3 regions of the Rhizobium sp. F40D2 genome follow, and region 3 is predicted to be linked to each of the others. Evidence: riboswitches for the same ligand, from Rfam matches in the RefSeq annotation. Region 3 holds a riboswitch; each other region holds the start of a gene.
The links. Region 3 has a riboswitch for cobalamin ahead of cobU (bifunctional adenosylcobinamide kinase/adenosylcobinamide-phosphate guanylyltransferase). Riboswitches for the same ligand answer to the same signal wherever they lie in the genome.
Positions count from the first base shown of each region.

Region 1: it holds a riboswitch for cobalamin, as region 3 does, so the genes downstream of both, bluB (5,6-dimethylbenzimidazole synthase) here and cobU (bifunctional adenosylcobinamide kinase/adenosylcobinamide-phosphate guanylyltransferase) in region 3, are expected to answer to the same signal.
Region 2: it holds a riboswitch for cobalamin, as region 3 does, so the genes downstream of both, ACS4RS_RS15830 (ABC transporter substrate-binding protein) here and cobU (bifunctional adenosylcobinamide kinase/adenosylcobinamide-phosphate guanylyltransferase) in region 3, are expected to answer to the same signal.

Region 1 covers NZ_CM131436.1:3,606,898-3,610,654, reverse strand. The annotation lists gene ACS4RS_RS17370 (DUF2865 domain-containing protein) at 1-990, shown strand, start outside; gene bluB (5,6-dimethylbenzimidazole synthase) at 994-1,683, opposite strand; cobalamin riboswitch at 1,726-1,912, opposite strand; partial or broken gene ACS4RS_RS17360 (MFS transporter) at 2,033-2,437, shown strand; gene ACS4RS_RS17355 (methyl-accepting chemotaxis protein) at 2,667-3,757, shown strand, end outside.
Region 2 covers NZ_CM131436.1:3,302,739-3,306,495, reverse strand. The annotation lists gene ACS4RS_RS15840 (ATP-binding cassette domain-containing protein) at 1-645, opposite strand, end outside; gene ACS4RS_RS15835 (iron chelate uptake ABC transporter family permease subunit) at 642-1,682, opposite strand; gene ACS4RS_RS15830 (ABC transporter substrate-binding protein) at 1,679-2,695, opposite strand; cobalamin riboswitch at 2,866-3,120, opposite strand; gene blh (bifunctional sulfur transferase/dioxygenase Blh) at 3,473-3,757, opposite strand, start outside.
Region 3 covers NZ_CM131436.1:3,470,996-3,474,752, forward strand. The annotation lists gene ACS4RS_RS16680 (chloride channel protein) at 1-511, opposite strand, end outside; cobalamin riboswitch at 791-1,183, shown strand; gene cobU (bifunctional adenosylcobinamide kinase/adenosylcobinamide-phosphate guanylyltransferase) at 1,465-1,992, shown strand; gene cobW (cobalamin biosynthesis protein CobW) at 1,997-3,046, shown strand; gene cobN (cobaltochelatase subunit CobN) at 3,051-3,757, shown strand, end outside.

The sequences.
Region 1 (3,757 bases), 140 kb from region 3:
CTGCCGCGAACGATCGGCAATGGCAACGGCCCGGAAGCCCGGCAATATGCCAGCGCCATGGCCGAGCAGAACCTCGAGCTGCGCAAGGTTCGCAACGACCTGCGCAGTTACGGCTGCACCTCAGGTAGCATGGTGGTGATCGGCGGCGAGAATGCCGATTATTGCACCGAGCTCTCGCAGGCCGAAACCAGGATGATCGACAATATCGGCTATCTCCAGGACCGGCGCAACGAGCTTGCCGGCCGGAACGGCGCCGATGATGCCCGCCGCGAACTGATGGCCGCGCTCGACCGCAACGGCTGCAACAGCGAGAATTTCTACGCACCCTCCGAACGCAGCGCCAACGACCCCGCCCCAAGCGTCGAGGAACAGGCGATGCGCTCCGATACCTTCATACCGCTCGGCGGCGGTCAGGAGGCTGATCCGCGTTACGGCCTGCCGCGGGCCGATATGCTCTCGCCGGTCAGCACCATCTGCGTGCGCAGCTGCGACGGCGGCTTCTTCCCGATCAGCTCGAACGCCACGTCGGTCGATTTCGGCCGCGATGCGCAGACCTGCGCCAAGATGTGCCCCGGCATCGAGACCCAGCTTTTCTATCGCGACGTGACGAGCACGGAAGCCTCGAACATGATCTCGGTCGCAACCGGCACACCCTACAGCGCCATGAAGAACGCCTTCGCCTACAAAAGCCGCGCGCCCGGCGAGAAAAACGCCTGCGCCTGCAATCTCACCGCCTATTACGACGAGATGCGCGGCAATCAAGCGATAAGCCAGCCACCGCAACAGGGATCGATCACCACCATCCACACCAATCCGCCGGTGAAGGATAGCGCGGCAGCCGCCGCGCCGCAGCCATCGGTTCCGGATCGTCCCTACGACCCCACGCAGAACAAGGTCCGCCAGGTCGGCCCCCAATTCCTCGCCGGCGACCAGGGCTCGATCGACCTTGCCAATCCTGCCGCACCCGGCCCGCAGCCGCAGCAGCAGTGATCGCTACCTCTCGCTCCTTCCCCAGCCATCGTGGAAGACGGTTTCCTCGAGCGGCAGCCGCTGCCGCCAGCCTTTGACCGAGAGTTCCGGCTGGTCATAGAGCCGCTCGACGAAACCGGCGCAGAGCCAGGCAACCACCTCGATATGCTCGGGTATGCCGAGAATGGTCTTCAGGTCGGCTTCGCGAAAGATGCTGACCCAGCCAATGCCGACCCCTTCGGCGCGGGCCGCCAGCCAGAGATTCTGAATGGCGCAGACTGTGGAATAGCTGTCCATCCGCGGGTTGTGCGTGCGCCCCAGCACCACGCTGCCGCTGCGGGTGGGGTCACAGGTCACGCAGATGCCGAGCGGCGCCTCCACGATGCCTTCGAGCTTGAGGGCGCGGTAAGCCTGCCGCCGCTCGCCCTCAAACATCAATGCCGCTTCCTCGTTGGCCTTGGCAAAGGCATCCCGGATGCGCGCTCGCACCGTTGGACTTTTCACCAGAATGAAATTCCACGGCTGCATGAAGCCGACGGAGGGTGCGTGGTGGGCGGCCGTCAACAGCCGTTCCACCACGTCGTCGGGCAAGGGCTCAGGCAGGAACTGGCTGCGAACGTCGCGCCGCGTCATGATCGCATGATAAACGGCCTCGCGTTCGGCCAAGGAAAAACCGGACGCCACTGACAGGGCATCCTCATCAAAGGGTCGCATCGTCAAATCCCCAACAACGCAACCGCCCGCCGTCCGCGCGGGTTGGGTCTATCTTGCCAGGCCGGTCTTCTGACTCGGCGTCATCCGTCTGCCGCAGCCTTCCCGGCGAAAGCCAGTGGCATGATGAAGCGGCGAACGTCAGCCTTACAGCGTTGGGCACGTTCCGGTCTTGCACCGGATTCCCGATTCTCCCGCTTGAAAAGCGGGCACCTGACGGCGCATCTATTTCAGCAAACTGACTCTGCGGCAAGCGGCCTCATGCCGCATTCAACTGCCTGTGACATCGATCGCGTGGACAGCTGCGCATCGCTGCCGTAGAAACGAACAGATCCCAACCGACGCCCGTGGCGCCGCAATTTTTCTCTTTGCAGCCCGGTTGCCCGCGCCCCGCCAGACACCCATGACCCTTGCGGTCGCCCTGTTCATGGAACAGATGATTCCACAGCCATTCGCCATGGCCTTCGGCCATGTTGCCAGCAGCCAGGCGACCGCGATCAACGCCATTGCCCAGCGTATCTCCATGACGATGGGCGTGCCGATCGCCGGTGGTATCCTGGAAATTTCGACCAGCTTCCACGGCGGCAAGCTGCTAGTCTCGGATTTTCACACCGCCTTCTTCAGTGTCTCAATGATTTCGGCGCTGGCCTGCATCACCTTCCTGCGCCTGCCGCGCGATGCCGGCGCCAAACTGACGACGTGCCGCCGCAAGCGCCACCAAGGCGAGCCCAAAGAGGCGATCGCAGAAAACAGCTGATCAACCCAAATTGCCGGCCGGCGCAGCGGCGAAATGACACGCGTCCTCTCCGGCTTACCCTTCCACTTTATGATTTGTTCACACATCAAAGACACACTGCGTCTGCGCGTTTTGGGTTGCTATCAGGACATGGGCATGAGCGCTCGTGATGCAACCGTCAGCGTGGATGCCCGTGTTGATACGCCGGTCGGAACAGATCTGACTGAGCCGCAATTCCAGGCCCCACGGAATGTTCCAGTTTTTGAAAACGATGCCTCTGACAGCCAAGCTCGCGGCGATTATCGTGACCGTCAACCTTTGCGGCATCTCAGCCTTTGCCACCTACACCTGGATGTACGAAACCAAGGCGTTGATCGATGGCGCCAAGGCGAACTGGTCCAAAGATGCGGAGCAGTTTGCGTCCCTGGCCGCCGGTGGTGTGAAATGGGGCAAGGCGAACGCCGTTCGCGAGGCCTATTCGCTCTACCGCGACGACCCCTCGCTTGATCTTGTGCAGTTTGCCGCCTTCAACGCCGAACCTGCCGCCGTCGATACGTGGACGCGCGATGGCATCAGCGGTTTGCCCGCACCCGCCGATCTGGCAAAGAGCCTCAGCGCCAAACCTGAGAAAACGACGATCGATGACAGCGGAATATCTGCCGGTGTTGTGACGATCATCGCGCCGCTTCCGCTGGATAAATCGGGCAAGGCGACCGGCTACGTCGTCACCAATTGGTCGGTCGAAAAAATCGCTGCCGAAGTCAAGCAGAAGGTGCTGATTTCGCTGCTGACGCAGTTCTTGATCACCGCAATCGCCGTTGTCGCCTTCCTTCTCGCCATGCGTAGCCTTGTCGGCCGCCCCCTCCGAATTCTCAGCGAGCGGATCAGCGCGTTGCAGAAAGGCGATCTCGCCTCTCCTGTCACCTATAGGGAAAATGGCGACGAGATCGGTTTCCTCGCACGCGCCCTGGAAGTTTTCCGGAACGAGGCGATTGCCAAGGTCGAAAGAGAGCAGGCCGCGGCCGAGCAGAGCGCCTCATTCGACGCCGAACGGGCGCGGAACGCATCTTTGACGGAAGAAGCCAGCAACGCTCAGCGGCTGGTCATGACAGCGCTCGCAAATGAATTGGAAAAGCTCGCCGCCGGCGACTTCTCGATACACCTGGCCGATCTCGGCCCCGAATTCGACAAACTGCGGCAGGATTTCAACCGCATGGTCGAAGCGGTCGCGGCTGCATTGACCGAGATCAAGATCGCTTCCGTTGCGGTTGAGGGCGGGTCGAGCGAACTTGCATCCTCCGCCGATCAGCTCGCCAAGCGGACCGAACAGCAGGCGGCAGC
Region 2 (3,757 bases), 170 kb from region 3:
GGCAACGACCTCGCCCTTCTGAAGCACCGCCAGGCTGTCGCAGAACATCGCCGCCAGGTTGAGATCGTGCAGCGCGACGATGCAGGTGATGCCGAGCTTCGAGATCAGCTGGAGAATGTCGAGCTGGTGCTGGATATCGAGATGATTGGTCGGCTCGTCGAGCAGCAGCTCGCTCGGCGTCTGCGCCAGCGATCGCGCAATATGGACACGCTGGCGCTCGCCGCCCGACAGCGTCTGCCAGAGCTGGCCCGCCCTCGCCTGCATGTCGACCCGCACCAGCGCTTCCTCGACGGCGGCATCGTCCTCCGCGCCCAAGGGCGCAAGCAGCCCGCGATGCGGCGTGCGGCCGAGCCGCACCACGTCGCGCACGGTCAGCTGGGTATCGGTCGTCGACTGCTGCTCGACGAAAGCGATACGGCGGGCAAGGGCTGCGCGCGACAGCGAGGCGATATCGTCTTCGCCCAGCCGGATGACGCCGCTGCGGACCTTGCGCAGCCGGCAGATCAGCCTCAGGAGGCTCGATTTGCCGGACCCGTTCGGCCCGAGCAGACCGAGCACCTTGCCCTTTGTCACCGTCAGGCTGACGCCGTTGACGATGACCGTATCGCCGGCGGCGAAACTCACCGCGTCGATGGTAATGCTCATGCGCTTCTCCGCACACGATAGAGGATGACGGCGAAGGCCGGCGCGCCGAAGAGCGCCGTGACGACGCCGATCGGCAGGACCTGTTGCGGGATGATGATGCGCGAGACGATATCGGCGCCGACCATATAGATCGCGCCGCCGAGCGCCGTTGCCGGCAGCAGCCGTCGATGACCCGGTCCGACGAGGAAGCGGGCGGCATGCGGAATGACCAGGCCAACGAAGCCGATCGAGCCGACCATGCTGACGACGCTTGCCGTCATCGCCGCCGTCAGGCCGAACAGCAGGATCTGGACGCGGCGCACCGCGATGCCGAGCGAGGCGGCCGCATCCGAGCCGAAGGCGAAGGCATCGAGCGCCCTGACATGGGCCATGCAGATGAGGAAACCTGTGAGCGCGATCGGCACCGAGAGATAGACATCCGGCCAGCGCACGCCGCTGAGCGAACCGAGAAGCCAGAACAGGATGCCGCGTGCCTGCTCGGCATTCGCCGATGTCGTCACGATGTAGGAGGTCAGCGCAGTGAAGAGCTGCGAACCGGCAACACCGCACAGGATGATGCGCTCGCCGGTTCCCCCCGCACCCGTCGCAAGGAAGCCGACCAGCAGAAAGGCAACAACCGCGCCGATGAAGGCGCCGCTGGACAGGCCGAGAACACCGTAGCCGAAGCCGAGGATCATCACGCAGACGGCTCCCGTCGAGGCGCCGGCGGAGATGCCGAGCACATAGGGCTCGGCCAGCGGATTGCGCAGCAGCGCCTGCAGGACGGCGCCGCAGAGCGAGAGCGACGCGCCGGCGCTGGCTGCAACCAGCGCCCGGCTCAGACGATAATCCCAGACGATGCCCTGGTGGATGCGGCTGAGCTCGAATTGCGTTCCGAACAGGCGGTTGGAGACTGCCTCCGCCGTCGTCGCCAGCGGGATCGCGATCTCGCCGATCGAAACGGCGAGACTGATCATCAGCCCGAGAAGGAAAATGGCTGAAATGGTGAGCGTGCCAAGCGCCCACCATCCTTGTTGCCTGACCGACACTGCCTTCACTGCGACAGGCCGAAGGATTTGATGCCGTTCGCCAAGGTCTCGATGCCGTCGATCGTGCGGATCGTCGGGTTCATCGATTGCGCGTCCATCATCACGAAGTGCTTGTTCCTGACGGCATCGAGCTCCTTGGTCACGGGATCGTTCTCGAGAAAATCGATCTTGACCTTCGGATCGTCGGCGGCATAGCGGCGCCGGTCCATGGTGGCGAGCACGATGACGGCCGGGTTCGCCTGGGCAATGGTTTCCCAGCCGACCAGCGGCCATTCCTCTTCGGTCGTGACGACATTCCTGGCGTCGATCGCCTTCAGGATATAGGCAGGCGCGCTGTTCTTGCCGGCGATGAAGGCGTCGCCGTTGACTTCCTTGCTGGAGAACCAGAAGACGATAGGCAGGCTCTTGCCCGACGCGGCTGATATCGACGCGACGGCATCCGCCTCGCGCTTTTTCAACTCGGAAATCAGCGCATCGCCGCGCTCCTTCACGTCGAAGATCTCCGAGAGCTCAGCGATTTCACGATAGATCAGCTCCATCGTGAACAGCTCCTTGCGCACACCGTCGCCGCCATCGGTGTTGATCTTGGCGACGCAATCGGCCGGCGCGAGATAGGTATTGATCCCGAGATCCTGGAACTGCTCCCGGTTGCCGACGGAGCCCTGCGCGCCGACATGCCATTCGAACTCGGCCGCCACCAGGTCGGGCTCCCGCCCGACGACGGATTCGAAGCTCGGATCATTGTCGGCGAGACGCTTTATCTTGCTGTTGACCTCGGCATATTGCGGCAGGACGGGACCGACCCAGACGGCCGTGCCGGCGATCTTGTCGGCAAGGCCGAGCGAGAAGAGAATTTCGGTCATGCCCTGGCCGATCGAAACGATCTTCGACGGCGCTTTCTGGAAAGTCACCTGCTCACCGCAATTGGTGATGGTCAAAGGATATTGGGTGGCGGCAAGGCTCGGTGCAGCAAGGCCGATCAGCCCGAATGCAAATGTCATGGTGGCGAGAATCTGTCGCATGAAAACCTCGATTGAAGGAAAAAGCACGGCAATGCCGCACGCGCGGCCAAAGGCACGCTGACGCGCGCTAGCCGCAGGAGGTCCAATCGAGACGGATGCATGCCGGAAATCGGCGGAGGTTCAGAAGGTCAATCATGTCTGTTCCTTGTCCGGGCATCCCCGCCCGGTTAATTGGATCGTGATTGACGGCAGGTCTCCTGGCTTGCGGATATCCGTCTTTCATCCGCCTTCCCGCAATATATCGCAGTGGCGAAGCTATAAGCCCTTCAGAGATGGCCGGTCGCTGACCACACCTGAGATGATCGACAATCCGCATACAGTTGCGGGGGCAGCCACGGTCTCGGTCCCTTCTGGGTCGTCCTCACCGTGTTCCCTATTAATCCCCTTGGAGTCATCTTCAGGGAACCGTCACACCCAGTTACGTCGCCGGCCCGCGCGGCGTCAACAACTATTGCGGGGGATTCTATTTGGGTAGGTCGCCAATACCGGCGCCCTTCAACCATATCAAAGGAAAATAGTCGCGGTGGCGTCTCTATATGACTGGTCTAAATTAGCCGGAAGAACCAGGCCGCACCGGCCGGGCAGGAGAGCGCCATGCGAGTATCCGTAACCGAGTCGGCTGCTCTATGTGGGCAATGATTTTGGCAGGACGGATGTGGAGGAGATCGTTTGAGGGATGGTTGTGGGCGCGGCATCCGCCAACCTCCCTCATGCTGAGGTGCGCAGCCCGGGAGGGCGAAGCCTCGAAGCACGCGCCGCAACGTTGCGCCTTGCGTGCTACAAGGCATCCAACGGAATCTTCAGATAGCGCCGGCCGTTCTCCTCCGGCTCGGGCAGCCGCCCGCCGCGGATGTTGACCTGTAGCGCGTGCAGCATCAGCTTCGGTTTCGGCAGCGTACGGTCGCGCGCCTGGCGCAGCGCCACAAAGCCGGCCTCGTCGATGCCCGATATATGCGGATTGGCGCCCTTCTGGGCGGTCACCGTGCTTTCCCAGCGGGGATGGCGACCGCCAGGCTGATAGTCGTGGCCGGAAAAGAGCCGGGTCTCCTCGGGCAGCGACAG
Region 3 (3,757 bases):
CCGCGCGGCGAAGCTGCAGCTTCAGGCCGAATTTCGAGGCGAGGCCCGCTGCAAGCTGGGTGTAGCCGGCCTCCAGGCCGACGGAGGCGCCGAAACCATTGGAGATCAGGTTCTGCACGGCGACGATGATGCTGTCGGTCAAGGACAGGCGGCCGCCATGCAGCGCATTGGCCTCGATCGGATCGACCATCGGCTTCTTACGGCGTTTGGCCAAAATGAAGAGCAACAGGCCGAGCAGGATGCCGCCGATGACCGGGGCGGTGAGTAGCAGCAGCTTGTCGCCGATCACCGACGAACTCAGTCTTTCGCTGTCGGCGATGCCGAAGACCAACTGATGCAGTTCATTCGAGACGAAGCTCATGCCGGTCACGGCAAGACCGGAGGCAATGCCGACGACAGCGCCCGCCAGAGACAGGCCGACTTCGCTGCGGCGGGTCAGCGCGCGCAGCCGCCCCGGATCGAAGAAAACACGCAGCGCTCGGAACCGGCGCCGATCCAATTTCATAAGCATGGCAAGACAACTAGGCAGGAAGAGGCCCGGTCAAGGGCGATGGCGCAGTCCGCTTGCAGTGTAATTGCGGCGAAAAGCCGGCGCGCGGGTCAAATATTTATGACGTAAACCTCTGATAAATGACGATATTTCTGGTGGAGTAAGTCGTGTTTCAATGAACGTGCCTGCCTTGCCGCCGGCGGCCGGCCGTCAAGGCCGGTTGACTTCACTCCTCACCTTGCCTAACCATCCCTCAACGGATGGCCTCAAGACCATCCCACGCGGATGGTCATCTGACCATCCTCGGATATAACGGATGGTTCCGGATCGGCGTTATGCCTTCCGGATGAAAAGGGAATGTGACGGGGCGGACCCACACCGGGCGCCTTCATCACAGCCGACCCCGCGACTGTAGAGCGGTCAGGGTCTTCCATCCGGCATCGAGCCCTTCCTGCCCGCATGCAATCGTGTCGGCGGGCGGGACGGGCGGCATGCCGGAAAAGCCACTGGACATGCATGGTGATCAACCGGGGTCGGACGCCTCCATTTCTACGAATCGTCCACTTCTTCACCAATGCAGCCGGGAAGGCGAGGCAGATTCGCTGGCACGATCAGGGGCGACCGGTTTCCGGTCCGCCCCGATCGCGGCCGACAACCGCGAGCCAGGAGACCTGCCACTCGTGCCGGGCGAAAAGCCCAACCCTGGGCAAGAGACCCGCTGCCAGCACGGAGGTTGTTTTGGCTGAACGATTGAATTCGGCGCTGCCTCGTGCGGTGCAGGGGAGCACTTTCCTCTCCACCCTCATTCCTGTGCTTGTCACAGGAATCCAGTGCACCCAAGTCCTTGGGCGCGGGAGACTACCTTCCCGAATGAGAGTCATTCACGGCGCGGACGCGCCGTGGCTGGATTCCTGTGACGAGCACAGGAATGAGGGTGGGTGGAGCGCAGTACCCCGTCAAAGGGCCGTTTGCGCATGACGACCGCTCTATCGATCACTACAGTCTTCATCCTCGGCGGCGCACGCTCCGGTAAATCCCGCTTTGCCGAAAACGTTGTCGTTTCAACCGGCCTTGATCGCCACTATCTCGCGACCGGCCGGGCCTGGGACGAAGAGATGCAGGCCCGCATTGCCCAACACAGGGCTGATCGCGGCCCGTCATGGACGACGCATGAGGAGCCGTTCGATCTCGTCGGCAAGCTCGCCGCCATCGACGGTGAGGGCCGGGTCGTGCTGATCGACTGCCTCACACTCTGGGTCACCAATCTGATGATGGCGGAGCGCGATATGGCGGCGGAATTTTTGGCGCTCGCCGATTATTTGCCGCGGGCAAAGGCGCGCCTTGTTTTCGTTTCCAACGAGGTCGGCCTCGGCATCGTGCCGGACAATCGGATGGCGCGGGATTTTCGCGATCATGCCGGCCGGCTCCACCAGATGATCGCGGCAAAGGCCGCCGAAGTCTATTTCATCGCGGCAGGCCTGCCGCTGAAAATGAAGGGTTAAATCCATGAGCCAACATAAGATTCCTGCGACCGTCATCACCGGTTTCCTCGGCGCCGGCAAGACGACGATGATCCGCAACCTGCTTACCAATGCCGGCGGCAAAAAGATCGCGCTGATTATCAATGAATTCGGCGATCTCGGTGTCGACGGCGAGGTACTGAAGGGCTGCGGTGCGGAGAACTGCAGCGAGGACGATATCATCGAGCTCACCAATGGCTGCATCTGCTGCACGGTTGCCGACGATTTCATTCCGACGATGACGAAGCTCTTGGAACGCGGGCAGCGGCCCGACCATATCGTCATCGAAACCTCGGGCCTGGCTTTGCCACAGCCGCTGGTGGCGGCCTTCAACTGGCCTGATATTCGTACCCAGGTGACCGTCGACGGCGTCATCACGGTAGTCGACAGCGCGGCTGTCGCCGCCGGACGTTTCGCCGACGACCACGATGCCGTCGAGGCGGCGCGCGGCGAGGATCAATCGCTCGATCACGAGAGCCCGATCGAGGAACTGTTCGAGGATCAGCTCACCTGCGCCGATCTCATTGTGCTCAACAAGACCGACCTGATCGACGTGGCCGGTCTCGGCCGGGTGCGCGACGAGGTCGCCGCCCGCACCCAGCGCAAACCGGCGATGATCGAGGCGAAAAACGGCGCGGTGCCGGCCGGCATCCTGCTCGGCCTCGGCATAGGCACAGAGGACGATATCGCCAACCGCAAGTCTCACCACGAGCTGGAGCATGAGGACGGCACGCCGCACGATCATGACGAATTCGACAGCTTCGTCGTCGATCTCGGCCCGGTCGCCGATCCCGCCGGCTTCGCCGAGTCGCTGAAGAGCATCATATCAGCCCATGACGTGCTGCGCCTCAAGGGCTTCGTCGATGTTTCGGGCAAGCCGATGCGCCTGCAGCTCCAAGCCGTCGGCAGCCGCATCGACCACTATTTCGACCGCGCCTGGGCGCCTGGCGAAAAGCGCGGCACGCGCCTCGTCGTCATCGGTCTGCATGAGATGGATCAAGGCGCGGTCAAGGCGGCGATCGAGGCGCTGGCGTAAACCCATGCATCTGCTTCTGGCCCAGCAGGGAACGATCAGCGACGGCGAGGAGGCGATCGATCTCGGTCAGACGCCGGGCGATATCCTGTTCCTGTCGGCTGCCGACAGCGAGCTTGCGGCGATCGCGGCCGCCCATCGCGCCTGCGGTGGGCCGCATTCGCTGAGGCTTGCGAGCCTGATGAGCCTCAAGCACCCGATGTCGGTCGATACCTATGTCGAGCGCACGGCGCGGCACGCCAAGCTCATCATCGTTCGTGCGCTCGGCGGCGCCAGCTATTTCCGCTATGCGCTGGAAGCGCTGCATGCGACAGCCTCCCGCGCCGGCGCGCAGATTGCGGTGCTGCCGGGCGATGCGAGGCCGGATGCGGGGCTGGTACCCTTCTCGAACCTCGCTGCCGACGATCTCGATGCACTCTGGTCCTATCTCATCGAGGGCGGCGACGCCAATGCGCGCGCCTTTCTCGATTATGCCGGGGCGATGCTGTCGGGCGCGAAGAAGCCGGCGCCGGCGGTGCCGTTGATGAAGGCCGGCATCTGGTGGCCGGGGCAGGAGCTGATCGGGGTCGAGGAGTGGCGGCGGATGACCGCGCATTCGACGGAGAAGGTGGCGGTGAGGCCAATCGCCGCCATCAGCTTCTACCGCGCCCTCGTGCAGAGCGGCGAGACCAAGCCGATCGAGGCGCTGATCGACGCCTTGCAGGCGCAAGGCCT